Regions from separate parts of the Streptomyces kunmingensis genome, predicted to be linked through region 1. Evidence: predicted binding sites of a transcription regulator. Region 1 holds the regulator's gene; the other holds the start of a gene.
The links. Region 1 encodes HrcA, which represses chaperone genes, less so after heat shock. Its sites were predicted from a motif close to TTNGCACTCNGNNNNNCNGAGTGCNAA; they were not measured.

Region 1 (15,738 bases):
CGGGGTCGAAGGAGCGGGCCGACAGGAACGCCAGATGCTTGCCGTCGAGGGTGAACGCGGGCGCGTAGTCGCGAAAGCGCAGCGGGGTCGCCTCGGTGACGGTGAGGTCGGCGGTGTTGGCGAGCTTGAGCTGACGCAGGCCGTGCGGCCCGGGGTGCGACCAGGCGAGCCAGGCCGAGTCGGGCGAGAAGGCGAGCCCGGACGCGTGCCCGTCCTCGCTGCGGTCCACTTCCCGTACGTCGCCGCTGTCCCGCTCGACGAGGAGGATCCGCCCGTCGTGCGCGGCGACGGCGACCCGGCCGCCGTCCGGGGCGACGGTCAGGCCGAGGACCCGGCCGAGCCGCCCGGCCCCGAGCCGGCGCGGGGTGCCGCCCGGCGCGGCCCCGGTGGCGGGCGCGAACTCCAGCGCGTCGTCGCCCTCGGCGTCGGTCGCCCACACCACGTGTTCCTCGCCGTCGACGCGGAACGTGTGCGGGAGGCGGGCCCGTACGCCCTGCTCGGCGGCGAGCGCGCGGGCGGGCCCGGAGCGGTGGGTCACCCAGTGCACGGCGCCGCGCACGGCGACCGCGCTGCCGCGCCCGGTGTGGTCGGGCGAGGCGGCCCCGAACCAGCGGGCGGCGTCGACGGGACGCGGCCGAAGATGGACGCGCTGTCCGCCGAGCCGCACGTCGAGCCGCCGCGGCTCGGCCGTGTCCAGGTCGTCGACGATCCACAGTTCACCGGCGCTCGCGTACACGACCCGGGTGCCGTCGGTCGCGGCATGGCGGGCGTAGAAGCCGTCGAGGGGTGTGTGCCGGCGCAGATCGGAGCCGTCGGCCAGGGAGGAGTACAGCGCCCCGACGTCCTCGTGGTCGGAGAGGAACGCGACCCTCCCCCGGGTTCTCGGCTCCGTCCGGGCGGCGGGGGCCTCCGCGCCCACCCACAGCGGGTACTCGATGTTCCCGTCGAGACCGTCGTGCAGCCGTACGAAGTCGCCGCCGCCGTCGCGGTCGATCCACAGCTTTCCCGCAGTGCCGCCCCGGTACCGCTTCCACCAGGCGGCCTCCCGGCCCATGGGCGCGGAGAGCAGGACCACTTCGGAGTCCGGCCCGTACGCGACGCCGCCGACGGGTCCGTACGGCAGGCGTTCGGCGGGTCCGCCGTCCAGCGGGAGGGCCCGGGCCCAGCTGCGGCGTGACGTGGCCTCACCGTGCGTACTGGTGACGAGGACCCGCCCGTCGGGGGTCCAGCCGCGCACGGTGGTGGTCCAGCTCCCCCAGTACGTCAGGCGCTCGGCGGAGCCTCCGTCGACCGGGGCGACGTGCACCTCGGGGGCGCCGTCGCGCCGCGACGTCCAGGCGACGGTCGTGCCGTCCGGGGAGAGCCGGGGGTGGCTGACCGGTACGTCGTCGGCGCTGACGCGCCAGGCGCGGCCGCCGTCGAGGGGCGCTGCCCACACGTCGTCCTCGGCGGTGAAGACCGCCAACTCGCCGTGCAGGTGCGGGAACCGTAGGTAGGCAGGATTCGTCACCCCGCCCACATTAAATTTGCGGCAGGCCGCGCGTCAGCCCTTCGATCACTTCGTGCCTCCCTCATTTCCCTCGGAGCAGGAGCACGTGGGCTCCGGTTCGGGGACGGTCACGGTCTCCGTCACGGTCTCCGTGGTGCCGGGCTGCGGCTCGTCGTACGTGGGCTCGTCGGAAGGCTCGTAGGTCGGCTCGTGCGACGGCTCGTCGGAAGGCTCATAGGTGGGCTCGTGCCAGGACTCTTGCGGTGGCTCCGGCGACGCGGGGTTTTGGGGCTCGTCGTAGGTGGGCTCCGGGGTGGTCGTCGCGGCACAGTTGCCGAGGACCTGGTATTTGAACCACACCTTGTTGTCGACGCGCGCGATCGTCGTACCGCGCACGCACCTGTCGGGGACGACCCCGTACACCCACCCCTGGACCGTGATCTCCTTGCCGTCCCTGGTCTCTCCGTGGCAGTCCACCTTCACCTCGCTCGGCGACGTGCCGCCCGCGGACGTGGAGGTGCCGCTATAGGTGGCGGTGCAGTCGAGCCAGGCGACGTCGGCGTGTGTCCGGTTCAGTTCCTCGGTGACCAGTTGGTCGGTGGTGGTGGCGACGGTGACCGTGTTGAGTTCACCGTCGGTCGGCTGACACGCCACGGCCGTGGCGACCACTACGGCGACGACGCCGCCCGCGGCCAGTACGCGCGAAGTCCGCGACCTTCGCAAACCATTCCTGATCCGCCTCATATCCCCCATGGTCGGCAGGATCCCACCCTCGCCACCCCATCGGTAGAGCCGTTGCAGCCACTGTGCGAGGGCCTGTTCGAGCTGCCGTCGTGGGCGCCTTCTACGCTGCCGTGATGGGGAGCAGACGCAGGATCCGCCGGCTGGTCGTGCACGACAGGGTGTACGGCTGGTGCTTCGCGCACCGCCACGACCGGACGCGGGGTCACCCGGGCTGCCGCAGCACGCTCACGCTCTGGCGCCACGGTTCGCGTGCCCGCTTGTGCCTGGTGTTCCGTCCGGCCGACGACCGGGTCATCTCCGACTGCTTCTTCGACTCGGGCGCGGCCCTGCGGATGCCGGACCAGGTGTATCTGAACCTCCACGAGCCGGGCACCGTACGGGCATTGCTCGACGAGGCGCTCGCGCGCGGCCTGTTCCCCGCTGGGCCGGGCACCACGGAGGTGGATGCCTGGCCACTTTTCGACGCCGTGACAGAGCCTGCCCAGGGCCCGTCCTAGCCCCAGCGGCCGGAGCGGCCGAGGAGCAGGGCCACCGCCGCCGTTCCTGCCGTCGATGTCCGCAAGACGCTGCGTCCGAGCCGGAACGCCTTTGCCCCGGCGGCCTCGAACACCGCGAGTTCCTCCGGTGACACCCCGCCCTCGGGTCCGACGACGAGCACGATCTCCCCGGCCGCCGGGAGCGGCGCGGAGGCCAGCGCGGCACTCGCCGCGTCCCGGTCCTCGTGCAGGACGACAGCCAGGTCCGCCGCGGCGAGCAGCGCCGCGACCTCCTTGGTGGACGCCGCGTCCGCGACATCGGGGAAGCGGACCCGGCGCGACTGCTTCCCCGCCTCGCGCGCGGTGGCCCGCCATTTGCCGAGCGCCTTGGCGCCGCGCTCGCCGCGCCACTGCGTGATGCACCGCGACGCGGCCCACGGCACGATCGCGTCGACGCCCGTCTCGGTCATGGTCTCCACGGCCAGCTCCCCGCGGTCCCCCTTGGGCAGCGCCTGCACCACGGTGATCCGGGGCCCTTCCTCGGGCTCGGTGCGCACCGGCCCGGCCTCGACGACGAGGCGGTCCTTGCCCTCGGCCGCGGCGACGACGGCCTCGCTCCACGCGCCGAGCCCGTCCGTCAGTACGAGGGGCTCCCCGGCCCGCAGCCGCTTCACCGAGACGGCGTGCCTGCCCTCGGCGCCGTCCAGTACGTAGGTGCGGTCGCCCGGCACGGGGCCCTCGACCACGAACACCGGCGCGGTCACGCGGCACCCCGCTGCCCGAGCGTGGCCTTGGCGGCGACGAGTTCGGCGGCGAGGACCTCGACGAGCTGCCCGGCGGGCAGCTCCCGGGCGAGGCGGTGCCCCTGCCCCGCCCACAGCGCCATGGCCTGCGGGTCACCGGCCTTGGCGGCGGCCTTGCGGACCGGCGACGTCATGTGGTGGACCTCCGGGTAGGCGGCGGGCGCGTACGGGCCGTGCTCGCGCATGAAGCGGTTGACGAGCCCGCGCGCGGGCCGCCCCGAGAACGCCCGGGTCAGCTCGGTCCGGGTGAACAGCGGATCGGTCATGGCCTGCTTGTGCAGCGCGGGCGCACCCGACTCCGGCGTCACGAGGAACGCCGTGCCCAGCTGGGCGAGATCGGCCCCGGCCGCGAGTACGGCGGCTATCTGCGCGCCCCGCATGATCCCGCCGGCCGCGATGATGGGCAGCTGGACCGCTTCCCGTACCTGTGCGATCAGCGCGAGCAGTCCTACGCCGCTGCCGTCGGCCTCGGGGTTGTCCCGGTGCGTTCCCTGGTGGCCGCCGGCCTCGATGCCCTGGACGCACACGGCGTCGGCGCCGGACCGCTGCGCGGCGAGCGCCTCCTCCACGGTCGTCACGGTGACGGCGGTGAGGGTGCCCGCCTTGCGCAGCGCGTCGGTCACCTCGGGCGTGGGGCAGCCGAACGTGAAGGTGACCAGCGGCACCGGGTCGTCGAGGAGGATGGCGAGCTTGGCGTCGTAGCCGTCGTCGCTCCCGCTGTCGGGGTCGCCGAGCGGCGTCTGGTACCAGCCGGCCTCACCGGCGAGCTGGTGGCGGTAGACATCGACCGCGGCGGGATCCGCGTGCTCGTGCTGCGGCATGAACAGATTGACGCCGAAGGGCCGTCCCGTCAGCCCGCGCACCTGCTTGATCTCCTGGTACATCCCGTCGGCCGTCTTGTACCCGGCGGCGAGGAAACCGAGCCCGCCCGCGTCGGACACGGCGGCGACGAGCGCGGGACAGGACGCGCCCCCCGCCATGGGGGCCTGCACGATCAAACAGGGGCAGATATCTGTCAGCGCGAGGGGCATGAGCGCATCGTGCCACGTACGCGTCAGACGGCCGAATCGGCGGCTCGGCCTGGCATGTGCCACCCCGACCGGGGTGGCACACCCTCAAACGTCACCGCCCGTTGAACGCATCCTTCAACCGCGAGAACAGCCCCTGCTGCCCCGGCTGGAACTGGCCCGTGGGGCGTTCCTCGCCGCGCAGTTTGGCGAGTTCGCGGAGCAGGCGCTCCTGCTCGGGTTCGAGCTTCTGCGGCGTCATGACCTCGACGTGCACGATGAGGTCGCCGCGGCCGCCGCCCCGCAGGTGCGTGATGCCGCGCCCGTGCAGCGGGACCGACTGGCCGGACTGGGTGCCGGGCCGGATGTCGACCTCCTCCATGCCGTCGAGCGTCTCCAGCGGCACCTTCGTGCCGAGGGCCGCCGCCGTCATCGGGATGGTCACCGTGCAGTGCAGATCGTCGCCGCGCCGCTGGAAGACGGGGTGCGGCAGCTCGTGGATCTCGACGTAGAGGTCACCGGCGGGGCCGCCGCCGGGGCCGACCTCGCCCTCGCCCGCGAGCTGGATCCGCGTCCCGTTGTCCACACCGGCCGGGATCTTCACCGTCAGCGTGCGCCGCGACCGGATGCGGCCGTCACCGGCGCACTCGGGGCACGGCGTCGGCACGACGGTGCCGAAGCCCTGGCACTGCGGGCACGGCCGCGAGGTCATGACCTGGCCGAGGAAGGACCGCGTGACCTGCGAGACCTCGCCGCGCCCGCGACACATGTCGCAGGTCTGGGCGGAGGTCCCGGGCGCCGCGCCCTCACCGCTGCACGTCGTACAGACGACAGCCGTGTCGACCTGTATGTCCTTGGTGGTGCCGAAGGCGGCCTCGTCCAGCTCGATCTCGAGCCGGATCATGGCGTCCTGGCCGCGGCGCGTGCGCGACCGGGGGCCACGCTGCGACGCGGTTCCGAAGAACGCGTCCATGATGTCCGAGAAGTTGCCGAAGCCACCGGCTCCGAAGCCGCCCGCGCCGCCTCCGCCCGCCTGCGACAGGGGGTCGCCCCCGAGGTCGTAGACCTGCTTCTTCTGCGGGTCGGAGAGCACCTCGTAGGCGGCGTTGATCTCCTTGAACCGCTCCTGCGTCTTCGGATCCGGATTCACGTCCGGGTGAAGCTCACGAGCGAGCCTTCGGAAGGCCTTCTTGATTTCGTCCTGGGAAGCGTCGCGGCGCACGCCGAGTACGGCGTAGTAGTCCGTGGCCACTTACGACTCCGCCAGGATCTGTCCGACGTAACGTGCCACTGCGCGTACTGCTCCCATCGTTCCCGGGTAATCCATGCGGGTCGGGCCGACCACGCCGAGCTTGGCAACTGCCTCGCCGCCCGAACCGTAGCCGACCGACACGACGGACGTGGAGTTGAGTCCCTCATGGGCGTTCTCGTGACCGATCCGTACGGCCATGCCCGAATCCCCCACCTCACCAAGCAACTTGAGGAGAACGACCTGCTCCTCGAGCGCCTCGAGGACGGGCCGGATGGTGAGGGGAAAGTCATGTCCGAAGCGGGTGAGATTGGCGGTGCCGCCGATCATCAGCCGCTCCTCGGTCTCCTCGACGAGCGTCTCCAGAAGCGTGGAGAGCACCGTCGTGACCGTGCCCCGGTCCTCCGCCTCGAAGGCCTCGGGGAGGTCCTGCACCAGCTGCGGCACGTCGGCGAACCGACGGCCCGCGACGCGGCTGTTGAGCCGGGCCCGCAGATCCGCCAGAGACGATTCGCCGAACGGCGCCGGGCAGTCGATCATCCGCTGCTCCACGCGCCCGGTGTCCGTGATCAGTACGAGCATCAGACGGGCGGGCGCGAGCGCGAGCAGCTCGACATGGCGCACGGTGGACCGGGTCAGGGACGGGTACTGGACGACCGCGACCTGCCGTGTGAGCTGCGCGAGCAGCCGCACGGTCCGTCCGACGACGTCGTCGAGGTCGACGGCGCCCTCCAGGAAGTTCTGGATGGCGCGCCGCTCCGGCGCCGTCATCGGCTTCACCGCGGTGAGCTTGTCGACGAAGAGGCGGTACCCCTTGTCCGTGGGGATGCGCCCGGCGCTGGTGTGCGGCTGGGCGATGAACCCCTCGTCCTCCAGGGCGGCCATGTCGTTGCGCACGGTCGCCGGTGAGACGCCCAGGCTGTGCCGCTCGGTCAGCGCCTTGGAGCCGACGGGCTCCTCGGTGCCGACGTAGTCCTGGACGATGGCGCGCAGCACTTCGAGCCTGCGTTCACTGAGCATCGGGCGCACACCTCCAGCAACTGTCTCTGAGATCGTCGCGATCTTTCCGTTTTGGCACTCACTGGGCGCGAGTGCCAATCGTCCCCGGCTCAGTGTACGGCCGGTGGGTACGGGCCAGGCAAGGCCGCTAGCGTCGACCTCATGAAAAGCACCGCGAGCGCGGCGAACCCGGCGGGGATCGACTGGGGATCGGCCGGCTGGGAAGAACTGGCACCGCGGGTGGGCCGCGTCCGGCTGCCCGGCTGGGACTGTACGACCGGGCTCGTCGTGGGCGACGAAGCGGCCCTCCTGATCGACACGGGATCCTCACTGCGTGAAGGCGTCCGGCTGCGCACCGAGACCCGCCGCCTGCTGGGTACACCGGGGACGCCGGGGACGCCGGGGACGCCGGGGACGCCGGGGACGCCGGGGACGCCGGGGAGGGTGACGCACATCGCGCTGACCCATCCGCACTTCGACCATGTGCTCGGCACGGCCGCGTTCGCGGGCGTCGAGGTGTTCGGGGCGGCGGGCATCGACACCGTGTTCGCGGACGGCGCCGACGCGCTGCGCGCCGATGCCGTACGTCACGGGCTCGGCCCCGAGGCGGCGTCCGAGGCGGCCGAACTCCTCGTCACCCCGCGCCACCGGGTCTGCGGCGAGCGCACCCTCGACCTGGGCGGAGGCGTGCAGGTGCTGCTCGCGAACGTCGGGCCGGGGCACAGCGGCCACGATCTCGCCGTCCTGGTGTCCGGGCCGTCCTCGGGCCCGGAGATCGTCTTCTGCGGCGATCTGGTCGAGGAGTCGGGCGAACCCCAGGCGGGAACGGACGCGGCCCCGCACCAGTGGCCCGCCGCCCTCGACCGGCTGCTGTCCCTCGGCGGCGAGGACGCACGCTACGTTCCCGGGCACGGATCGACGGTGAATGCGGCGTTTGTCCGTGAGCAGCGCGCCACACTGGCGGCGAGATTCGGCGTGTCGTAGTCCGTACGAGGGCGCTTCTCTTATCGTCGGCCGAATGCGCCAGTACACCCCGGACCTCACGCCCCCGTGGAAGCGGAACAAGACCGTTCCCGAGATCCCGGCCGAGTTCGACCTCGTCGTCGAGGAGGTCGCGACGGGCTTCTGCGGAGCGGTCGTGCGCGTCGAGAAGACGGCGCAGGGTCCGACGGTGACCCTGGAGGACCGCTTCGGCAAGCACCGTGCGTTCCCGATGGAACCCCGCGGTTTCCTCCTCGAGGGCAAGGTCGTCACGCTGGTCCGTCCCTCGGCCGGCGGCCCCGCGCGCCCCACCCGTACGGCGTCCGGCTCGGTCGCGGTCCCGGGTGCCCGCGCCCGGGTCGCGCGTGCGGGCCGCATCTACGTGGAGGGCAAGCACGACGCCCAGCTCATCGAGCGGGTCTGGGGCGACGACCTGCGCATCGAGGGCGTGGCGGTGGAGTTCCTGGAGGGCGTCGACGACCTCCCGGCGATCGTGGCGGAATTCGACCCGGGCCCCGACGCGCGCCTCGGCGTCCTGGTCGACCACTTGGTCCCCGGTACGAAGGAGTACCGCATCGCCCGGTCGGTCACGAGCGAGCACGCGCTGGTCGTCGGCCACCCGTACATCGACATCTGGGAGGCGGTGAAGCCGTCCTCCCTCGGCATCGAGGCGTGGCCGCGGATCCCGCACGGGCAGGACTGGAAGACGGGCGTGTGCCGGGCCCTCGGCTGGCGCGTCGCCAACACGGGTGAGGCCTGGCAGCACATCCTGTCCCGGGTCCACTCCTACAAGGACCTGGAACCCGAGCTCCTGGGCCGAGTAGAAGAACTCATCGACTTCGTGACGACCCCGGAGGCATAACCCGGCCAGGGGCGCGGGGAACTGCGCGACCAGCCACGACGAGCCCGCACCCGGCGACGATCCCCAGCCCCGGGGCTCCGCCCCAGCCCCCGCTCCTCAATCGCCGGAGGGGCTTGAGGTGGCCGAAGCGGGCTTCGAGGTGACCCTCAGTCGACCAGGTCCCGCACAACCCCATCGGCCAGCAACCGACCCCGCAGCGTCAGAACGGCCCGCCCCTCCCCGAAGGGCCCCGCCTCCAGCAGCCCGGCGTCCAGCGCCTTCCGCGCAGCAACCGCACCATCGGGCTTCAGCAACGACAGCGGGCACCCGTCGCGGAGCCTGAGCTCCAGCAGGATCCGCTCGACCCGCCGGTCCTCGTCCGCCAGGACTTCCCGCCCCGCCCCCGGCGACCTCCCCCCGGCCAGCGCAGCGGCATACGCCCCGGGGTGCTTCACGTTCCACCACCGCACCCCGCCCACGTGCGAGTGCGCCCCGGGCCCGGCGCCCCACCAGTCGGCCCCGCGCCAGTACAGCTCGTTGTGCAGGCAGCGGGCCGCTTCGGAGGTCGCCCAGTTGGACACCTCGTACCACTCGAACCCGGCGGCGGCGAACGCTTCCTCGGCGATCAGATACCGGTCCGCGTGCACGTCGTCGTCGGTCATCGGCACCTCGCCCCGCCGGATCCGCCGGGCGAGCTGCGTGCCCTCCTCGACGATCAGCGCGTACGCGGATACGTGGTCGGGGCCGGCGGCCAGCGCGGCGTCGAGCGAGGCCCGCCAGTCGTCGTCGCTCTCACCGGGCGTGCCGTAGATCAGGTCCAGGTTCACGTGCTCGAACCCGGCCGCCCGCGCCTCGGCGACGCACGCCTCGGGCCGCCCGGGGGTGTGCGTACGGTCAAGGACCTTCAGCACGTGCTGCTTCGCGCTCTGCATCCCGAACGACACCCGGTTGAAGCCCCCGGCCCGCAGCTCCGCCAGATAGGCCGGGTCCACGGACTCGGGGTTCGCCTCGGTCGTCACCTCCGCGTCGTCCGCGAGCCCGAACTCGTCCCGGATCGCCCCCAGCATCGTCACGAGGTCTGCGGCGGGCAGCAGCGTCGGCGTACCGCCGCCGACGAACACGGTCCGCACCGGCCGGGGGTCGTCGCCGAGCACCTTGCGGGCGAGCCGGACCTCCTCGATCAGGGTCTCGGCGTAGTTGTCCCGCGAGGCGAGCACGCCGCCGGTGCCGCGCAGCTCGGTCGCCGTGTACGTGTTGAAGTCGCAGTAGCCGCAGCGTGTGGCGCAGTACGGGACGTGCAGGTAGAAGCCGAGGGGCCGGGCGGCGGCGCCGGCGAGCGCGGAGGCGGGCAGTGACCCGTCGTCGGGCACGGGCTCACCATCGGGGAGTGCGGAAGGCATGCCCCCATTGTCCCGCGTCCGGCGCGATCACCCGCACGGTCACAGCGCCTGGAGGACGAGCAGCGCCAGATCGTCGTCCGGCGGGCCGTCCGCGAAGGCGTGCACGAGGCGCCGGATGCGCTCGGCGAGGAGCTGCGCCGTCAGGCCCGCGCATCCGGTCAGGGCGTGCGCGAGCCCGTCCTCGTCGTCGAACTGGCGGCGCCCGGAGCGGCGCTCGGTCACCCCGTCCGTGACGCACAGCAGGGTGTCTCCCCTGAGCAGCTCGAACGTCTCGCTCGTGTAGTCCGGGTCCTCGACGACGCCGAGCAGGACCTGCGGGACGGCCGCCGAGACGACCTCGCCGCCGGGCCGCATCAGCAGAGGCAGCGGATGTCCGGCGGAGGCGAGGGTGCACATGACTCCGCTCCCGTCGCCGGACGGGGTCAGCTCGCCGTAGAGGAGGGAGAGGAAGCGGGAGCTGGAGCCCTCGGGCGGGATGCCCTGGCCGCCGGCGGCGGCGAGGGCGCGGGCGGCGGCGTCGGCGGCCTCGGTGGCGTCGTCGAGGAGCAGCCGGTTGAGCCGGTCCAGGACCTGGGCGACCGGGTATCCCTCCCGGGCGAGGAGGCGCAGCCAGGGCCTGACTAGGCCGATCACGACGGCGGCCTCGGGGCCCTTGCCCTGGATGTCGCCGAGTGCGAAGCACCAGCGGTCGTCACCGGCGGGGAAGACGTCGTAGAAGTCGCCGCCGGGGCCGCCCGCCTCCTTCGGCTCGTACACGAGGGCGCTCTGCACGCCGGGGATCTCGGCGATGGCGGTCGGCAGCAGGCCGCGCTGGAGGATGCGGCTGATGGTGGCCTGCCGGGTGAAGCGGCGGGCCGCGCTGACGGCGAGGGCGACCCGGCGGCTGAAGTCCTCGACGAGTCCGGTCACCTCGTCGGGGAAGCGGAGCAGGTTCGCCCGCCCGATGAGGAGGATGCCGAGGCTGCGGCCGCCGACCATGAGCCGGTAGGCGAGTGCGGAGCCGGCGTCGTCCGCGCCGGTGCCGCCCTGGGTCTCGAACGGCCAGGGCACGGGGACGGCCGCCGTCCGTACGGCATCGGGCAGACGTGGCGGTTCCTTCTCCAGGATCCGGCGTAGCTCCTCGGTGCGGTTCTCGTGGCTGTGCCAGACGCGGGCGAGGCGGGGCGCGGGCATGGGGTCGGTGCCGCCGCGCAGATCGTGGTCCGCGGTGCCGGGCAGGCCGCGGCCCTCTTCGTCGTAGAGCCAGATCGCGCACCAGTCGGCGAGGCGGGGCACGAGGAGCTGGCCGACGAGCGCGGCGACCATGTCCTCGTCGAGCTGGCCCGCGAGCAGGTCGGAGGCCTCGGCGAGGAAGGAGAGCGCGCCGCGGTTGACCCAGTCGCGGTCCTGGGGCACGCGTTTGGGCATCGGGGCGAGGAGGTCTCCGGTGCGCAGGCCGCGCTCCAGGGCGCGTACGGCGGACTGTACGGAGGTGTCGCTCGCGACCTCTGCGGCCTCGGCGGGCAACCGGGCCCACACCGTCTTGGTGCCGGGGCGGTAGGTGATCCCCCAGGCCTCGGCGAGGGACGCGACGAGGTGGAGACCGCGGCCGAACTCGGGGAGCTCGGACGGGCGGGAGTTCTGCCGGCTGCGCACGGCGCGGGCAGGGTGGTGGTCGGTGACCTCGATGACGACTCCGCCGGGCGTGCCGTCGACGGCGGCCTCTTCGAGGCGGCAGAGCAGGTCGACGCTGGTGCCGGCGTGCACCACCGCGTTGGTGACGAGCTCACTCAGGGCGACGACCGTGTCGTCGGTCAGCCGGTCGCTGAGGCCGGCGGAGCCGGGCACGGCCTTCGCGGTCCAGTCGGTGAACGCGGCCCGTGCGAAGCGGCGGGCGGCCGCGGGCGCGAGAGGGTTCCCCGGCAGCGAGGTTCGGACCAGGACCGGTCCGGCTTGCGGATGGTCCGTCACGTCCCCGTCGCTGAAGGTGGTTTCCCGCTGGATCGGAATGGGCCCCACGTTCGGCTCCTGAGCAGTTCGGGCAAAGACGCCTCAGGCGACACGAACAGAGTGACAGACTGACCACGCCCATAAGCACCGAGTTACCGAAGTGGGCCGCCATGAGTGAGAACAGTGCTATGCGTGTGCATCCGAACGGACTCGCGGACGATGCGATCCGTCCCCCCGATCTCCGTCCTCTGCTGGCCGCGCTCTCGGCCGCCCGCGACGGGAACTTCACCCGCCTGCCCGACGGCGGGGAAGGGATGGTGGGTGAGCTGGCGGCGGTCTTCAACCAGCTCATAGACCGCAGTGTGCATTACAACTGCGAACTCACCCGGGTCCGCCGGGAGATCGTGCGGCACGGCCGGCTCGACGAGCGGCTCGAGGCGAGCCCGGGGCAGGGCGCGTGGGCGACCCGCATTCATGACGTCAACACCATCATCGGCGCCCTCGTCGCCCCGGCGGCCAACGCCACGCGGGTGCTCGACGCGGTAGCGGGCGGTGACTTGACGCAGCGGGTCGATCTGCACGACGGGAACCGTCAACTCCGGGGAGATCTGCGCCGGTTGGGCCGCGCCGTCAACAAGATGGTGGACCAGCTGTCCCTCTTCACGGGCGAGGTGACGCGGGTGGCCCGCGAGGTCGGCACCGAGGGCCGGCTCGGCGGTCGCGCCAAGGCGCAGGGGCTCTCGGGCAGTTGGCGGGACGTGACCGAGGCGGTCAACACCATGGCGTCGCGGCTGACCGCTCAGGTGCGGGACATCGCCCTCGTGACGACCGCGGTGGCCCGGGGCGACCTGACCCGTACCGTCACGATCGAGGCGACGGGTGAGCTGCTCGAGCTGAAGCTGACCGTGAACACGATGGTCGACCAGCTCTCCGCGTTCGCCGACGAGGTCACACGTGTGGCCCGCGAGGTCGGCACCGAGGGCCAGCTCGGCGGTCGCGCCCAGGTCCGCGGCGTCTCGGGCGTCTGGAAGGACCTCACCGACAACGTCAACTTCATGGCGTCGAACCTCACCTCCCAGGTACGCAACATCGCGCAGGTCACGACGGCGGTGGCCAACGGCGACCTGAGCCAGAAGATCATGGTCGACGCGCAGGGCGAGATCCTCGAACTCAAGTCGACGATCAACACGATGGTCGACCAGCTCTCCGCCTTCGCCGACGAGGTCACACGCGTGGCCCGCGAGGTCGGCACCGAGGGCCAGCTCGGCGGTCGCGCCCAGGTCCGCGGCGTCTCGGGCGTCTGGAAGGACCTCACCGACAACGTCAACTTCATGGCGGACAACCTGACGTCGCAGGTGCGCAACATCGCCCTCGTGTCCACGGCGGTGGCGCAGGGCGACCTCGGCAAGAAGATCACGGTCGAGGCCAAGGGCGAGATCCTCGAACTCAAGTCGACGATCAACACGATGGTGGACCAGCTCTCGGCCTTCGCCGACGAGGTCACGCGTGTGGCCCGTGAGGTGGGCACCGAGGGGAACCTGGGCGGGCAGGCGCAGGTGCGCGGCGTGTCCGGTGTCTGGAAGGACCTCACCGACAACGTCAACTTCATGGCGTCGAACCTCACCTCCCAGGTACGCAACATCGCGCAGGTCACGACCGCGGTGGCGCAGGGCGACCTCTCCAAGAAGATCTCGGTCGACGCGCGCGGCGAGATCCTGGAGCTGAAGGACACCGTCAACACGATGGTGGAGCAGCTCCGCGGCTTCGCCGACGAGGTCACGCGGGTGGCCCGTGAGGTCGGCACGGACGGCCGTCTCGGCGGGCGCGCGACCGTGCACGGCGTCTCGGGCGTCTGGAAGGACCTCACCGACAACGTCAACTACATGGCGGACAACCTGACCTCGCAGGTCCGCAACATCGCGCAGGTCGCCACGGCGGTCGCGCAGGGCGACCTCTCCAAGAAGATCGACGTCGACGCGCGCGGCGAGATCCTGGAACTGAAGACGACCATCAACACGATGGTGGACACCCTGTCGTCCTTCTCCTCCGAGGTCACGCGCGTGGCCCGCGAGGTCGGCTCGGAGGGGCAGCTCGGCGGCCAGGCGCGGGTGGAGGGTGTCTACGGCACCTGGAAGCGTCTGACGACGAACGTGAACGAGCTGGCCTCGAACCTGACCACGCAGGTCCGCGCCATCGCCGAGGTGGCGTCCGCGGTGACCTCGGGCGACATGTCCCGCTCCATCACGGTGGAGACGCAGGGCGAGGTCGCGGAGCTGAAGGACAACATCAACCTGATGGTGGCCAACCTCCGCGAGACGACCCGCGCGAAGGACTGGCTGGAGTCGAACCTGGCGCGGCTCGCGGCCCTGATGCAGGGTCACCGGGACCTGATGGAGGTCGCGGACCTGATCCTGCGCGAGCTGACGCCGCTGGTGAACGCGCAGTACGGCGCCTTCTTCCTGGCCGAGCCGGACGAGGGCGACACCCCGATCCGCACGGCGCTGCCCACCAAGGGGCTTGCCTACATCGCGGCGTACGCCTCGGCGGCCGCCTCGGTCGTCGACACGGGGGGCATGCCGGTCCACGGCCTCGTACGGCAGGCCGCCCTGGAGAAGAAGCGCATCCTGGTGGAGGAGGCGCCACCGGACTACATCAAGATCAACAGCGGTCTGGGGGAAGCCGCTCCGGCCTCCGTCGTCATCATCCCGATCCTCTTCGAGGACAAGCTCCTCGGCGTCATCGAGCTGGCGTCCTTCTCCCGCTTCTCCGACGTCCACCTGGCCTTCTTCGACCAGTTCGTGAACACGATCGGCGTCGCGATCAACACCATCATCGCCAACTCCCGCACCGAGTCCCTGCTCGGCGAGTCCCAGCGCCTGGCGACCCAGCTCCAGGAGCGCTCGGACGAACTCCAGCGTCAGCAGGGCGAGTTGCAGCGCTCGAACGCCGAGCTGGAGGAGAAGGCCGCCCTCCTTGCGACCAGCTCCCAGTACAAGTCGGAGTTCCTGGCGAACATGTCGCACGAGCTGCGCACCCCGCTCAACTCGCTGCTCATCCTGGCCCGGCTGCTCTCCGACAACCCGGACGGCCACCTCAACGACCAGGAGGTGCAGTTCGCGACGACGATCCACCGCTCCGGCTCCGACCTGCTCCAGCTCATCAACGACATCCTCGACCTGTCGAAGATCGAGGCCGGCCGCATGGACGTACGCCCCAAGAAGCTCCCCCTCATCAAGCTGCTCGACTACGTCCACGCCACGTTCCGGCCCATCACCCTCGACCGGGGCCTCGCCTTCGAGGTGGCGGTCGGCGAGGACGTGCCGCGCGAGGTCTTCTCCGACGAACAGCGCCTCCAGCAGATCCTGCGCAACCTGCTGTCGAACGCGATCAAGTTCACCGCGAACGGCAAGGTCGAGCTGCGGGTCAAGCGGGTCAAGGACCCGGAGCACCAGTTCGTGCGCGAGAGCGAGGACCTGATCGCCTTCGCCGTCTCCGACACCGGCATCGGCATCGCCCGCGACAAACTCCCCGTCATCTTCGAGGCGTTCCAGCAGGCCGACGGCACCACCAACCGCAAGTACGGCGGCACGGGTCTGGGCCTGTCCATCAGCCGGGAGATCGCCGGGCTGCTCGGCGGCCGCATCATCGCCGAGAGCGAGCCGGGCGAGGGCTCCACGTTCACGCTGTACGTGCCCGTGGTCTATCCCGGTCACGAGCCGGCGGCCGACCAGCTCGAGACCAGCCCGCCACCGCTCATCCCCGTGCAGCACGACGACTCCGCGGACGCGTACACGATCCACGACCAGGAGGACAACTGGCC
Region 2 (15,738 bases), on a different contig from region 1:
GACATCCGCCACGGCGGTCGCCATCGGCACCTGGATGCCCAGCACGTTGCGCGTGGTGTGCGCGGCGCCGCCACCGAAGCCGACGAGGACGCCCGCGGCGCCGGTCCGCATCAGGTGCAGCGCGGCGGTGTACGTGGCGCAGCCGCCGACGATCACCGGCACGTCGAGCTCGTAGATGAACTGCTTCAGGTTCAGCGGCTCGGCGGCACCGGAGACGTGCTCGGCCGAGACGGTGGTCCCGCGGATGACGAAGATGTCGACGCCCGCGTCCACGACCGCCTTGGAGAACTCGGCGGTGCGCTGCGGGGAGAGCGCGGCGGCGGTGACGACACCGGAGTCGCGCACCTCCTTGATGCGCTGCCCGATCAGGTCGGCCTGGATCGGGGCCGCGTAGATCTCCTGGAGGCGACGGGTCGCGTTGTCGGTGTCCAGTTCGGCGATCTCGTCGAGCAGCGGCTGCGGGTCCTCGTACCGGGTCCACAGGCCTTCGAGGTTCAGGACGCCGAGGCCGCCCAGCTCGCCGATGCGGATGGCGGTCGCGGGCGAGACGACGGAGTCCATGGGCGCGGCCAGGAACGGCAGCTCGAAGCGGTAGGCGTCGATCTGCCAGGCGATCGAGACCTCCTTCGGGTCGCGGGTGCGCCGGCTCGGTACGACGGCGATGTCGTCGAAGGCGTACGCGCGGCGGCCGCGCTTGCCGCGCCCGATCTCGATCTCAGTCACGTGATGTGGGCCTTTCCCTCTTGGTCTGCGTGTCCAGTATCCCCGACACACCAGCGAGGGGCGGCCCCGGCAATCCGGGACCGCCCCTCACCAGGCGTCAGAGCCTGTCTTTGAACCCCCGTCGTCCGCGCGAAGCGCGGGCGCAGCGGCGGTCGGTGCGTGCGATCGGTGTGCGGAGTCCCAGGTCATGTGGCGGAGCCACCTGTCCTGGGGCACCGTGCAGCTTGGGGGAGTGCGTGCCGGGCGTCGGGGCGCTGGGGGCACCTCCCAGCGTTAGCTGGGGGAGGGGGTTCAAAGACAGGCTCTGAGTGTTACTTACGGCTGTAGTTCGGTGCCTCGACCGTCATCTGGATGTCGTGCGGGTGGCTCTCCTTGAGACCCGCGGACGTGATGCGGACGAAGCGGCCCTTGGTCTCCATCTCGTCGACGCTCGCCGCGCCCACGTAGCCCATCGTCTGGCGCAGGCCGCCGACGAGCTGGTGCAGCACGTTGGCCAGCGGGCCGCGGTAGGGCACCTGGCCCTCGATGCCCTCGGGCACGAGCTTGTCGTCGGAGGAGACCTCGGCCTGGAAGTAGCGGTCCTTGGAGTACGAGCGGCCCTGGCCGCGCGACTGCATGGCACCGAGCGAACCCATGCCCCGGTACGACTTGAACTGCTTGCCGTTGATGAACATCAGCTCACCCGGCGACTCCTCGCAGCCCGCGAGCAGCGAGCCGAGCATCACGGTGTCGGCGCCGGCGGCGAGCGCCTTGCCGATGTCGCCCGAGTACTGCAGGCCGCCGTCGCCGATGACCGGGACGCCCGCCGCGCGGGCTGCGACACCCGCCTCGTAGATCGCGGTGACCTGCGGGACGCCGATGCCCGCGACGACGCGGGTGGTGCAGATCGAGCCCGGTCCCACGCCGACCTTGACGCCGTCGACACCGGCGTCGATGAGGGCCTGGGCGCCGTCACGCGTCGCGACGTTACCGCCGATGACGTCGACGCCGACGCTGGACTTGATCTTCGACATCCAGCTCAGCGCGTTGCTGTTGTGGCCGTGCGAGGTGTCGACGATGAGGAAGTCGACCCCGGCCCCGGCCAGCGCCTGCGCCCGCTCCAGGGCCTCGGGGCTCGCGCCCACGGCGGCGCCGACGAGGAGGCGGCCCTCGGCGTCCTTGGCCGCGTTCGGGTACTGCTCGGCCTTCTTGAAGTCCTTGACGGTGATGAGGCCCTTGAGCACCCCGGCGTCGTCGACCAGCGGAAGCTTCTCGATCTTGTGGCGGCGCAGCAGCTCCATGGCGTCGACACCGCTGATGCCGACCTTGCCGGTGACGAGCGGCATCGGCGTCATGACCTCACGGACCTGACGGCTGCGGTCGTTCTCGAACGCCATGTCGCGGTTGGTGACGATGCCCAGCAGCTTGCCCGCCGGGTCGGTCACCGGGACGCCGCTGATGCGGAACTTCGCACAGAGCGCGTCGGCCTCTTCGAGGGTCGCGTCGGGGTGCACGGTGATCGGGTCGGTGACCATGCCGGACTCGGAACGCTTCACGAGGTCGACCTGGTTGACCTGGTCCGCGATGGACAGGTTGCGGTGCAGCACGCCGACGCCGCCCTGGCGGGCCATGGCGATCGCCATCCGGGACTCGGTGACCTTGTCCATCGCCGCGGACAGCAGCGGGATGTTCACCCGGACGTTCCTGGAGATGCGGGACGAGGTGTCGACCGCGTTCGGCAGCACTTCCGACGCGCCGGGCAGCAGCAGCACGTCGTCGTAGGTCAGCCCGAGCGTCGCGAATTTCTCGGGCACTCCGTCGACGTATGCAGTCATGACACCTTCCCCAAATGGCCTTGATCGGTGCGGATGTCCATGCTAACGGGAACAAGAGGTGTCTCATTCCACGATCAAGATCATCGGCTTGGTTTGTACGTTCCCACGGGGGCGGCCGGGCTCTCCACTACTGCTCGGCGAGCGCCCGCAGGCGGCTCAGTGCCCGGTGCTGCGCGACCCGCACGGCGCCGGGTGACATGCCCAACATCTGCCCGGTCTCCTCGGCGGTGAGCCCGACGGCGATCCGCAGAAGCAGCAGCTCCCGCTGGTTGTCCGGGAGGTTCGCTAGGAGTTTCTTGGCCCACTCGGCGTCACTGCTGAGCAGCGCCCGCTCCTCGGGGCCGAGGGAGTCATCGGGCCGCTCCGGCATCTCGTCGGAGGGCACGGCCGTCGATCCGGGCCCCCGCATGGCGGCCCGCTGCAGATCGGCGACTTTGTGTGCGGCGATGGCGAAGACGAACGCCTCGAAGGGCCGCCCGGTGTCCTTGTAGCGCGGCAGCGCGAGCAGCACCGCTACACAGACTTCCTGGGCGAGGTCCTCCACGAAGTGCCGCGCGTCACCGGGCAGCCGGGACAGCCGGGTGCGGCAGTAGCGGATGGCCAGTGGATGGACGTGCGCGAGCAGATCGTGCGTGGCCTGCTCGTCGCCGTCGACGGCGCGGCCGACGAGCGTACCGACGACCCCTTGCGGGGTCGGTGCCTCGTCGTCGCGCATCGGTCCATGGTGCCTTGCCGGCGCGCGGTCCGTGGCACCGCGGTCCTGGTTGTGCACCGAAGCGTTATGAGCAGGTGCGCCGGAACTCATCTCCTGCGCCCTCCCCTCTCGCTGACCCTGCTCGCCCGACTCGTCGTCCCCGAGGAACTCCACACCCTCAAGGATGCGGCATGACTCGCGAAACGAGGGAGGGGCGCGTCTCCCGGCGCCCCTCAGGGACGCGGGGAGCATCCCATCAGCGGCTCCGCCGCGGGGCGCGGCCGGCCACTACGAGAGCTGCCCACCACCACCGGCCCCACGCGGCAAACCCGGTGGAGGGCGCTACCGAACGAGCCCCCAGCGGAATCCGAGCGCGACCGCATGGGCCCGGTCCGACGCCCCGAGCTTCTTGAACAGCCGGCGCGCGTGCGTCTTCACCGTGTCCTCGGAGAGGAACAGCTCGCGCCCGATCTCGGCGTTGGACCGGCCGTGGCTCATGCCCTCGAGCACCTGGATCTCACGCGCGGTGAGCGTGGGCGCCGCGCCCATCTCGGCCGAACGCAGTCTGCGCGGAGCGAGCCGCCAGGTCGGATCGGCGAGCGCCTGCGTCACCGTGGCCCGCAGCTCGGCGCGCGAGGCGTCCTTGTGCAGATACCCGCGGGCTCCGGCGGCGACCGCGAGCGCCACCCCGTCCAGGTCCTCGGCCACGGTGAGCATGATGATGCGCGCACCGGGGTCGGCGGAGAGCAGCCGCCGGACCGTCTCGACGCCGCCCAGGCCGGGCATGCGTACGTCCATCAGAATCAGGTCCGAGCGGTCGGCGCCCCAGCGGCGCAGGACCTCCTCGCCGTTGGCCGCGGTCGTCACGCGCTCGACGCCGGGTACGGTCGCGACCGCGCGGCGCAGCGCCTCTCGGGCAAGCGGGGAGTCGTCGCAGACGAGGACGGATGTCATGACCGTCCTCCGCAGCTGATGCGCGTCACCTTGAGCCTCCAGGCTTTGTACGAATCGTCACCTGTGCGGTCGACGCTCTCGGACAGATGCCCGAGCGCTTTTTCCTTCAACCGCCTCCGCACTCTCAACGATGGTCACTCGAAAGAGTTACGGGTCGGACGGCCTCCTTCGGCACTCTACGTGAGGGGCCGGACACAGTGCAGACGCCGCCGCGCACCCTCAACTTTTCATCACAAGCTATGCCCCATTTAGCGGCTTTTCTTCCCTTTTGCTGGTGTCTGTAGCTAGATTCGCAATGAGTCATATTTTCATCTCCTTAGATAGTAGATGTACGGTCATGGGCACCGTATCCGCGTCACAACCGGCTACAAGGGGACAACGCAATGGCAGATTTCTCCCGCCTTCCCGGACCGAACGCTGATCTTTGGGACTGGCAGCTCCTCGCGGCCTGCCGCGGGGTCGACAGCTCGCTCTTCTTCCACCCGGAAGGCGAGCGAGGAGCAGCGCGCAGTGCGCGTGAGAACTCGGCGAAAGAGGTCTGCATGAGGTGCCCGGTCCGCGCGGAGTGCGCTGCTCACGCCCTACAGGTGCGTGAGCCGTACGGCGTGTGGGGCGGGCTGACCGAGGACGAGCGCGAAGAGCTGATGGGACGGGCCCGCAACCGGCTCGTCACGGCGGCGGCGGGGGCCGGCGGGGCCGCGGCCACGGCCGCCCCTCACTGAAGGAACGTTTCTGCGGACGTGGCGACCGTGGGCGCGCCCGGATGCGTTCACGCCGTTGCGGGCGCGGGTGCTTCCGCCCGCGCTCAGCGGGTGGCGGCCGTCGCCAACTGGTCGAGGGTGGCCGCGACCGCCGGTACCTGGGCCAGATCGGGCAGCGTGAGCGCGACGATCTCCCGCCGCACAGGGGGCTCGACGGTCACTGTGCGTGCACCCTTGGGGCGAACGGACTCGATGGCCAGTTCGGGCAGGACGGCAACTCCGAGCCCCGCGCCGACCAGGCCGACCACGGCCGGGTAGTCGTCCGTGGCGAAGTCGATACGGGGCGCGAACCCGGCGCTCCGGCACACCTCGACGAGCTGGCGGCGGCAGCGCGGGCAGCCCGCGATCCACGGATCGTCGGCGAGCGCGTCGATGGTCACCGAGCCCGCGCCGGCGAGCGGGTGCGCCTCGGGGACCAGGCCGACGAGGCGGTCGGCGAGCAGGGGGCGGACGACCAGGTCGTCCCATTCCTCCGCCGTGTGCGCGCCCTCGTACCGGAAGGCGAGCGCCACGTCGCAGTCGCCCTCGCGCAGCATCTCCACCGAGCGCGGGGGCTCCGCCTCCACCAGGGAGACGCGGGTGCCCGGGTGCGCGGCGCGCAGGGCGGCCAGCGCCGTCGGGACCAGGGTCGAGCTGCCGCTGGGGAAGGAGACGAGGCGGACGCGGCCGGCGCGCAGGCCCGCGATCGCGGCGACCTCCTCCTCGGCCGCGGTGAGCCCGGCGAGGATGCCCGCCGCGTGCCGGACGAGGGCCTCGCCGGCCTGGGTCAGGCGCATCTCGCGGCCCGTGCGGATCAGCAGCGGGGTGCCGGCCGAGGTCTCCAGGGCCTTCATCTGCTGGCTGACGGCGGGCTGGGTGCAGCCCAGCTCGCGGGCGGCCGCCGAGAAGGAGCCGGTGGCGGCCACGGCGCGCAGGACACGGAGATGACGGGCCTCGATCATGGTTCAAGCATAAGCGGCGCTTGGGGGAAGCGCCGTTTAATGCGTGGCGACTTTGGTCACGGGTCCCGTAGCGTCCCTGCCATGAAGCTGCTCTCCCTCAATCTCGGCCGTCCCGAGGCCGTCGACTACACCGACCAGCCCGACGGCGTGACCGGCATCGACAAGCGGCCGGTCGAGGGCCCTGTCCGGGTCACCGCGCCGGGAGCGAAGGGGACCGGCGCGAGCGGCCTCGCCGGGGACGCCGTGTGCGACATGCGGCACCACGGCGGCGACGACCAGGCCGTGTACGCGTTCGCGCGGGAGGACCTGGACAGCTGGGAGCGGACGCTGGGCCGGACGCTGCCCAGCGGCACGTTCGGCGAGAACCTCACCACCGAGGGCGTCGACGTGTGCGGGGCGAAGATAGGCGAGCGCTGGCGGATCGGCCCCGATCTGCTCCTCGAGGTGAGCGCCAGCCGCATCCCGTGCAAGACCTTCCAGGGGCACCTGGGCGAGAAGACCTGGGTCAAGCGGTTCACGCAGGAGAAGCGGCCGGGTGCGTACCTGCGGGTGATCGAGCCGGGCGAGATCCGGGCGGGGGACGCCATCGAGATCGTGCGCCGGCCCGCGCACGAGGTGACCGTCGCCTTCGAGTTCCGGGCCCTGATGACCGAGCGCGAGCTGCTGCCGCGCGTGCTGGCCGCCGGGGACGCGCTGCACGGTGAGGTGGAGCGGGTGGCGCGGGAGTACGTCCGGAAGTACGGCGAGCAGGGCAGGTAGGGGAAAACCCTTATGCGGTAAGGGGGTTGAGGTCCGGGGCGGTTCGGGGACCGTCCCCGATGCGGGCGGGGACCGGCCGGCGCCAGGCTCGGCGCATGGCCTCCAAGAAGCGCACCTTCCGGCTCAGGCGTGTCCTTCTCGTCCTCGGCTCACTCGTCGCCGTCATCGCTCTCGCGGTCGGCGGCGGCGTGCTGTGGCTCTGGAACGACGCGAAGGTGAGCACCGTCGGCACGGCGGACTTCCGCAACGAACTGGCGGTGCCGTCGCTCGCCCCGTCGCACGTCGACAAGAAGGACGGCACGCGCGTCTTCGACCTGCGCATGCAGCAGGGCGGCAAGGAGTTCACCCCGGGCCGCACGACGCCGACCTGGGGCTTCAACGGCGACTACCTCGGCCCGACGCTGCGCGCCAGGCGCGGCGAGAAGGTCGCGGTCCGCGTCCGCAACGGGCTCGACGAGGCGTCCACCGTCCACTGGCACGGCATGCATCTGCCCGCCCGCATGGACGGCGGCCCGCACCAGATGATCGGCCCGGGCCGGGAGCGGACGCCGCGCTGGAGCGTCGACCAGCCCGCGGCCACCCTCTGGTACCACCCGCACCCGCACGGGAAGACCGAACGGCACGTCCAGCGCGGGCTCGCGGGAATGTTCCTCGTCGACGACGACAGGAGCGAGCGGCTCGCGCTGCCGAAGACGTACGGGGTCGACGATCTGCCCGTCATCGTGCAGGACGTGCGATTCGACGGAGCGGCGTTCGACCACGGGCACAAGATGATGCGGTCCGCCGGCTTCCTCGGCGACCGGACCATGGTGAACGGCACCCTCGACCCCTACCAGGTCGTACGGGACGAGCGTGTACGGCTGCGGCTGCTGAACGCGTCGACGGCACGGACGTACGCCTTCGGGTTCTCGAACGGGCGTCGGTTCGCGCTCGTGGGGACCGACGGCGGGCTGCTGGAGCGGCCCGCCGCCATGGAACGGATCCAGTTGTCCCCCGGGGAGCGGGCCGAGGTGGTCGTGCGGATGGTGCCCGGGGAGCGGGCCGTGCTGCGCAGCCATCCGCAGGACAACTACGGAAGCGGTTGGCAGACGCGGTTCAACGGCGGCGACGACTCGTTCGACGTACTGCAGTTCCGGGCGGCGAAGCGGCTCCGGCCCTCCCCCGCGGTTCCCGCCGCACTGGGCGAGCCGGAGCTTCCCGAGGCCGGCGCCGCGGTCCGTTCGCGCCACTTCGAACTCGGGGAGGGCGGGATCAACGGGCGCGCCATGGCCATGGACCGCGTCGACGAGACCGTCACGCGCGGCACCACCGAGACGTGGACCGTGCGCAACAACCACGGGATGCCGCACAACTTCCACGTGCACGACGTGCAGTTCAGGGTGGTGGAGGTGGACGGCAGGACGCCGCCGCCCGAGCTGCGCGGGCGCAAGGACACGGTGTTCGTCCCGAGCGGGACGACCCTGAAAATGGTGCTGCGGTTCGACGGCGGGCCCGAGTTCGCCGACCCGGGCGTCCCGTTCATGTACCACTGCCACCTGCTGTATCACGAGGACGGCGGGATGATGGGCCAGTTCGTGGTCGTCGACAAGGGGCAGCGGGCGCGGACACCGGCCGGTACCGATTCCGGTGATCACGAGCACCACTGAACCGTCACTAACCTTGGTGCATGACTACGGCACTGATCACGGGATCCACCGCGGGCATCGGCGCCGCCTTCGCCCGGCGCCTCGCCGCCGACGGCCACAACCTGGTGCTCGTCGCGCGCGACACGAAGCGGCTCCAGGAGCAGGCGACCGAACTGCACGACCGGCACGGCATCGAGGCCGAGGTGCTCACCGCCGACCTCGCCACGGACGACGGCATCGCGGCGGTCGAGGAGCGGCTGCGGGACCGTAAGGCCGCGGTCGATCTGCTCGTCAACAACGCCGGGTTCGGCAACAAGGGCCGCTATCTGGAAGTGCCCATGGCCGACGAGCTGATGATGCTGAAGGTGCACTGCGAGGCCGTGCTGCGGCTGACGTCGGCGGCCACGGAGGTGATGCGCGAGCGCGGGCGCGGCGGCGTGATCAACGTGGCGTCGGTGGCGGCGTTCGTGCCGCGCGGCACCTACGGCGCGTCGAAGGCGTGGGTCGTGCAGTTCACGCAGGGCGTGGCGAAGGACCTGGCGGGCACCGGGGTGCGGCTGATGGCGCTCTGCCCCGGCTTCGTCCGTACGGAGTTCCACCAGCGGGCCGGCATGGGCACGGGCAACATCCCGAAGTGGATGTGGCTGGATGCCGACAAACTGGTCGAGGCGGCGCTCGCGGATCTCGCCCGCGGCAAGTCCCTCTCGATCCCGGACCCGCGGTACAAGGCGCTGATGGGCGTGGTGAAGGTGACGCCGCGGGGCCTGCTGGGCGGAGTCACCTCAAGGACGGGCCGCAAGTACGGCCCCCGCTAGGGGGGCGCGGGGAACTGCGCGACCAGCCACAACAAAAGCGGCACCCGGCAACGAACGAAACCAGGCAGACGCGCATCCGCAGAACCAAGAGGTCCGGCCCCCCAGAACACAGGGGGCCGGACCTCAGGTCACTTCAGCGGAGCGCGTCAGTGGGAGTGACCGTGGCCGTGACCGGCCTCGGGCTCTTCCTCCGCCGGCTTCTCGACGACCAGGGTCTCGGTCGTCAGGAGCAGCGAGGCGATGGACGCGGCGTTCTCCAGCGCGGAGCGCGTGACCTTGACCGGGTCGATGACGCCGGCCTTGACCAGGTCGCCGTACTCGCCGGTCGCGGCGTTGTAGCCGAAGCCCTTGTCGAGCTCGGAGACCTTGGAGACGATGACGTAGCCCTCGAGGCCCGCGTTCTCGGCGATCCAGCGCAGCGGCTCGACGGCGGCGCGGCGGACGACGGCGACACCGGTGGCCTCGTCGCCCTCCTTGCCGAGGGAGCCCTCGAGGACCTTCACGGCGTGGACGAGCGCGGAGCCACCACCGGAGACGATGCCCTCCTCGACCGCGGCGCGGGTCGCGGAGATGGCGTCCTCCAGACGGTGCTTCTTCTCCTTGAGCTCGACCTCGGTCGCGGCGCCGACCTTGATGACGCAGACGCCGCCGGCGAGCTTCGCGAGGCGCTCCTGGAGCTTCTCGCGGTCCCAGTCGGAGTCCGTGTTCTCGATCTCGGCCTTGATCTGGTTGACGCGGCCGTCGACGTCGGCCTTGTTGCCGCCACCGTCGACGATCGTGGTGTCGTCCTTGGTGATGGTCACGCGGCGCGCGGAGCCGAGGACGTCCAGACCGGCCTGGTCGAGCTTGAGGCCGACCTCTTCGGCGATGACCGTGGCACCGGTGAGGGTGGCCATGTCCTGCAGCATCGCCTTGCGGCGGTCACCAAAGCCGGGGGCCTTGACCGCGACGGCGTTGAACGTGCCGCGGATCTTGTTCACGACCAGGGTCGACAGGGCCTCGCCCTCGACGTCCTCGGCGATGATCAGGAGGGGCTTCGAGCCGCCGGCCTGGATGACCTTCTCCAGGAGCGGGAGCAGGTCCTGGATGGACCCGATCTTGCCCTGGTGGATCAGGATGTACGGGTCGTCGAGGACGGCCTCCATACGCTCCTGGTCGGTGACGAAGTACGGGGACAGGTAGCCCTTGTCGAAGGCCATGCCCTCGGTGAAGTCGAGCTCCAGGCCGAAGGTGTTGGACTCCTCGACGGTGATGACACCGTCCTTGCCGACCTTGTCCATCGCCTCGGCGATGAGCTCGCCGACCTGGCTGTCCTGGGCGGACAGACCGGCGACGGCCGCGATGTCGGACTTCTCGTCGATCGGGCGCGCCGTGGCGAGCAGGTCCTCGGACACGGCCTTGACGGCGGCGTCGATGCCCTTCTTCAGGGCGGCCGGGGAGGCACCCGCGGCAACGTTGCGCAGGCCTTCCTTGACCAGGGCCTGGGCCAGCACGGTGGCGGTGGTGGTGCCGTCACCCGCGATGTCGTTGGTCTTGGTCGCCACCTCCTTCACGAGCTGCGCGCCGAGGTTCTCGTACGGGTCCTCGACCTCGACCTCGCGGGCGATGGTCACACCGTCGTTGGTGATGGTGGGGGCGCCGAACTTCTTGTCGATGACGACGTTGCGGCCGCGGGGGCCGATCGTCACCTTGACCGTGTCGGCAAGCTTGTTGACGCCGCGCTCGAGGGCGCGACGGGCGTCCTCGTCGAACTTCAGGATCTTCGCCATGGGAGCGGTTCAGCCCTCTCGGAAAACTAGGGGTGAAGCTTGGTGAACGAACCGCGCCCCCGACCCCGGCTTCTTACGGTCGCGGGTGCCAGGGGCGCTGTTCAATGCAGCAGGTGCTTCTCGGCTTGCTTACTTCTCGACGATCGCGAGAACGTCGCGGGCCGAGAGGACGAGGTACTCCTCGCCGTTGTACTTGACCTCGGTGCCGCCGTACTTGCTGTACAGCACGATGTCGCCGGTCTTCACGTCGAGCGGAAGGCGCTCGCCGTTCTCGAAGCGGCCCGGGCCCACGGCGAGGACGACGCCCTCCTGGGGCTTCTCCTTCGCGGTGTCCGGAATGACCAGGCCGGAGGCCGTGGTCTGCTCGGCGTCGAGCGGCTGGACCACAATGCGGTCCTCGAGCGGCTTGATGGCAACCTTGGAGCTGGCGGTCGTCACGATCCGGTCTCCCCCTTCGGAGATCTACGGGGTTAACAGTCTGGGGTGGCGACCAGGTGGATCCGTCGTCGCGGGTGCCGGACCTGCCCGTCGCTGTTGGCACTCTCCAGTGGTGAGTGCCAGGGCCGAGACTATGACCGCGATTAGCACTCGGTCAAGCGGAGTGCCAATCGTCCGCGTCGCGGCGGCGGGATTCGGCGGGGCTGGGGGTGGGTGCGGGCGCCCGCCGTGGGGGGTGCGAGCGCTTGCCGGGGGCGGGTTGCGGGTGGTTGCTCGCGCCGTTCCCCGCGCCCCTGGGCGGGGTTCTTCTAGAGGTATGTCTCCAGGTGGGCCACCGTCAGGTGCTGGGTGTGGATGCGGTGCAGCAGGTGTTTCGTCGTCTCGGTGAGGCGGGCGCCTGCGGGGGTGTGGAGGATGTCGCCGGGGCGGAGGCGGTCGCCCTCGGCGTACGCGTGGCCCACGACGATCGCCTCGATGCCGCACGCGCCCGCCGCGCGCAGCGTGTTCGCGTCGTACGCGCCGTAGGGCGGTCGGAGCAGGTGCGGGGCCGTGCCGAAGCGCCCCTTGAGGCGCGTCTGCTGGCCGCAGATCTCGGCGTGCTGCTGTACGTAGCCGAGGCCGGGCAGGAGCGGGTGCGTGAGGGTGTGGTTCTCCACGCCGGCGCCGAGCGCGCGGAGCTGCCCGAAGTGGTCGTGGCCGGGGCCGGCCACGGAGTGCGTGAGGAACACCGAGACCGGCAGGCGAAGGTCGCGGACCAGGCCGACGAAACGGGGATCCTTCCCGGCGTCGTCGTCGAAGGTGAGGAAGACGACCCTGTCCCGGGTCGGGACGCGGGTGACCACCGGCGGAACCGCGCCCCGGGCGCGAGGGGCGAACACCCGGTGGGCGGCGGGCCTCGGCGCCGGGGCGGGCCGGAGGGACGGGACGGAGGCCGGGCCCGGGGCGGGGGCATGGGGTGAGGCCGCGGGAGCGCCGGGGGCACCCGTCACCGCGGGGCGTGGGTGGTGGCGGACCTTCTGTGCCGCCTTTCTGCCCAGACGTTCGATCGGGTCGACGGACTGGGCGCAGCCGGTGAGCAGTGCGGCGGCCAGGGCGCAGGCGACCGCCCGTCGCACTCCGGCCGCGCTCGCCCGGACAGTGGTCACAGGTAGTCCTCCAGGCGGGCCACCGCGTACCCCTTGTCGGTGACGTACTTCATGAACGTGCGGACCATGTCGGGCATCGTGCCCTTCCAGTCCTTGCGGCCCCGGAAGTGCGTGAGGACGATGTCGCCCGGGTGGAGGGACCGGTCCCACGCGCGGTGCTCCATGCGGTCGGGGAAGGCCTCGGCGTTCCAGATCGGCGCGTGTTCGATGCCACAGGCCTTGGCCGCCTTCAGGGTGGTGCGGTCGTAGTCGCCGAACGGCGGCCGGAAGAGCGTGGGCCGCTTGCCGTAGTGCTTCTCGATCACGTTCTGCATGCCGCAGATCTCGCGCTTCTGCCGCGCGTACGAGAGGCCCGGCAGGTAACGGTGGTGCAGCGTGTGGTTGTTGAGGGTGACACCCAGACGCTGCGCCTTCTTGAAGTAGGCGTACCGGGGCCTGACCTCGGCGTCGGCCAGGAAGGCCGTGTACGGGATCCGCAACTCGTTCATCATCCTGAGGAACCGCGGGTCCTTCTCCGCCCCGTCGTCGATCGTGAGGAAGACGATCTTCTTCTTGGTGGGGACGGTCGTGAAGACGGGCGGCAGGTCCAGTTCGGTCTGTCCGGCGACCTCGAAGCCCTCGCTCGGCTCGATGACGGGCTTCTTCGTCGGCGGCTTTGGCGCGGGGAGCGGCACGTCGGCCAGCCCCCAGCGCGCGGCCGCGGCGACGCGCCGGGCCCGCTCGGCCCTGAGCTTCGTGGCGTACGCGTCCAGGGCGCGGGCGGCCGGCGCGTTCAGGGCCTGCCGGCCGGGGGCCGGCCGCGCAGTGCCACCGTCGGGTCCGCCGCCGGATCCGCCGCTACAGCCGCCGGTGAGCGAGGCGACCGCGAGGGCGGCGACCGCGAGCGGGGCCGCCGTGGCGCGGGGCGCGGCCCGCCGGCCGGATCTTGCACGAGTCAGCTTCGGAGCGGCTTCCTCATCTTGTCGTACTAGTTGCATGGCGCCGGATCCTCGCAGTTCAGGCCCGTGATCAGGGGCCGACACCGCCACCGTGCGCGCACCGTCCTCCGACTGGCCCACAATGGGCACGGTGAGCTCCTCCCCCGCTTCCGCCGACTTCCGTGCCCTCCTCACCCCCGAGGGTCAGTCCCTGCTCGACGCGCTGCGCGACCACGACCCGGCGCAGGAGCTCGCGCTCGCCACCCGGCTGCGGCGCGAGCATCCGGCCGAGCTCGTCTCGGCGGCGCTCGCCCAGGCGCGGCTGCGGCAGCGGGCGGTGGCGAAGTTCGGGCCGGCGGACGCGGCCCGCATGTACTTCACGCCGAACGGGGTCGAGCAGGCGACCCGCACCGGCGTCGCCGCCCACCGCGCCGAGTCCTTCCGCGCCCTGGGCGTCCGGTCCGTCGCCGACCTGTGCTGCGGCATCGGCGGCGACGCGATCGCGCTGGCCCGCGCGGGCATCTCCGTACTCGCCGTCGACCGGGACCCGGGGACCTGCGCCGTCGCACGGGCCAACGTGGCCGCCCTCGGCCTCGACGACCTGATCGAGGTGCGGGAGGCGGATGTGACGGAGGTCGACACGTCCGCGTACGACGCCGTCTTCGTGGACCCGGCGCGGCGCTCGGCCAAGCGCGGCCGGATCTTCGACCCCGAGGCCTACTCCCCGCCGCTGTCCTGGGCCGTCTCCGCCGCCCTCTCGGCGCCGCGCGCCGCGTTGAAGATCGCGCCGGGCATCCCGCACGAGGCGATCCCGCCGGAGGCCGGGGCCGAGTGGATCTCGGACGCCGGGGACGTGAAGGAGGCCGTCCTGTGGTTCGGCACGGAGCCGGGCCGGATGCGGGCCACGCTGTTGCCGGGGCCGCGTGAGCTGGTCGGCCGGGGGTTGCCGGATCCCGAAGTACGGTCTGTGGGGCGGTACTTGTACGAGCCCGACGGTGCCGTCATCCGGGCGCATCTGGTCGCCGAGGTGGCCGAGCAGGTCGGGGGCGGGCTGATCGACGAGACCATCGCGTACGTGACCTCTGACGAGCTGCGGGTCAGTCCGTACGCCTCCGCGTATGAGATCAACGGGCAGCTTCCCTTCAACGTGAAGAAGCTGAAGGTGTTGCTTCGGGAGCGGGAGGTGGGGGTGTTGACCGTGAAGAAGCGGGGGTCGGCTGTCGAGCCGGAGGAGTTGCGGCGGAAGGCTATGCCCAAGCCCTATGGGAAGCGGGCGGCCACGGTGTTTCTGACCCGGGTCGCGGGGGCGCCGACGATGTTGCTCGGGGAGCCTGTGTCACGTGCCGGGGCTTGAACCGTTGCTGTCACGGGGCTCCGCCCCGGACCCCGCTCCTCAATCGCCGGAAGGGCTTGATTCAGGGCTGAGGTTGTCGCCGGCTGTGCGGGACTTGGCGAGCAGGAAGTTTCGTTCCCGCTCGTTGCGTGCCAGCGCCGCCGCATGCGCGTACTCCGTCCGTGCCTCGGCGAAACGGCCCAGCCGCTCCAGCAGATCCCCCCGCACACTCGGCAGCAAGTGGTAGTCCCGTAGGGCCGGTTCGTCGGTGAGGGGGGCGACCAGGTCGAGGCCGGCCGCGGGGCCGTCGACCATCGACACCGCCACCGCCCGGTTCAACTCCACGACCGGGGACGGGGACCGGGCCGCGAGGAGGCCGTAGAGGGTGGCGATCTGGCGCCAGTTGGTGGCCTCGCACGTGTGGGCCCGGGCGTGGCACGCGGCGATCGCGGCCTGGAGGACGTACGAGCCGGGCGGGCCCGACGACACCGCGTCCGCACGGGAGAGCGCGGCGAATCCGCGCCGGATCAGCAGCGTGTTCCAGCGGCTGCGGTTCTGGTCCCGGAGCAGGACGGGCGAGCCGTCGGCCGCGGTACGGGCGCCCGCGCGGGAGGACTGGAGCTCCAACAGGGCGGCGAGGCCGTGCACTTCGGGTTCCTTGGGCATCAGCGACTGGAGCACCCGGGCGAGCCGCAGGGCGTCCTCGCACAGGCCCGGCCGCAGGTAGTCGTCGCCGGCAGTCGCCGCGTACCCCTCGTTGAAGATGAGGTAGATGACCTCCAGGACCGAGCCGAGGCGGGCGCCGCGGTCGAGCCCTGCCGGCACCTCGAAGGCGACGTTGCGCGTGGCGAGGGTGCGCTTGGCGCGGACGATGCGCTGGGCGACCGTGGGTTCGGGGGCGAGGACCGCGCGGGCGATCTCGGCGGTGGTCAGGCCGCCGAGCAGGCGCAGGGTGAGCGCGACGCGGGCCTCGGCGGAGAGCACCGGGTGGCAGCTCATGAAGACGAGGCGCAGAAGGTCGTCGTCGATGTCGTCGGGGTCGGCCACGGC

Region 2: groES (co-chaperone GroES) is a predicted target of HrcA. The motif match lies at 11,437-11,463, and genes of this name have one in related genera.

The regions. Positions count from the first base shown of each region.
Region 1 covers NZ_BAAATS010000030.1:74,085-89,822, forward strand. The annotation lists gene ABD366_RS33745 (S41 family peptidase) at 1-1,510, opposite strand, end outside; gene ABD366_RS33750 (hypothetical protein) at 1,556-2,212, opposite strand; gene ABD366_RS33755 (hypothetical protein) at 2,347-2,730, shown strand; gene ABD366_RS33760 (16S rRNA (uracil(1498)-N(3))-methyltransferase) at 2,727-3,473, opposite strand; gene ABD366_RS33765 (nitronate monooxygenase) at 3,470-4,543, opposite strand; gene dnaJ (molecular chaperone DnaJ) at 4,635-5,771, opposite strand; gene hrcA (heat-inducible transcriptional repressor HrcA) at 5,772-6,788, opposite strand; gene ABD366_RS33780 (MBL fold metallo-hydrolase) at 6,930-7,751, shown strand; gene ABD366_RS33785 (DUF3097 domain-containing protein) at 7,786-8,610, shown strand; gene hemW (radical SAM family heme chaperone HemW) at 8,757-9,989, opposite strand; gene ABD366_RS33795 (SpoIIE family protein phosphatase) at 10,029-11,987, opposite strand; gene ABD366_RS33800 (HAMP domain-containing protein) at 12,089-15,738, shown strand, end outside.
Region 2 covers NZ_BAAATS010000002.1:107,786-123,523, forward strand. The annotation lists gene ABD366_RS02470 (GuaB3 family IMP dehydrogenase-related protein) at 1-723, opposite strand, end outside; gene guaB (IMP dehydrogenase) at 1,035-2,537, opposite strand; gene ABD366_RS02480 (sigma-70 family RNA polymerase sigma factor) at 2,665-3,252, opposite strand; gene ABD366_RS02485 (response regulator transcription factor) at 3,574-4,185, opposite strand; gene ABD366_RS02490 (WhiB family transcriptional regulator) at 4,569-4,907, shown strand; gene ABD366_RS02495 (LysR family transcriptional regulator) at 4,991-5,887, opposite strand; gene ABD366_RS02500 (MOSC domain-containing protein) at 5,969-6,646, shown strand; gene ABD366_RS02505 (multicopper oxidase family protein) at 6,742-8,292, shown strand; gene ABD366_RS02510 (SDR family NAD(P)-dependent oxidoreductase) at 8,313-9,086, shown strand; gene groL (chaperonin GroEL) at 9,233-10,855, opposite strand; gene groES (co-chaperone GroES) at 10,985-11,293, opposite strand; gene ABD366_RS02525 (polysaccharide deacetylase family protein) at 11,602-12,438, opposite strand; gene ABD366_RS02530 (polysaccharide deacetylase family protein) at 12,435-13,415, opposite strand; gene ABD366_RS02535 (THUMP-like domain-containing protein) at 13,498-14,709, shown strand; gene ABD366_RS02540 (RNA polymerase sigma factor) at 14,749-15,738, opposite strand, start outside.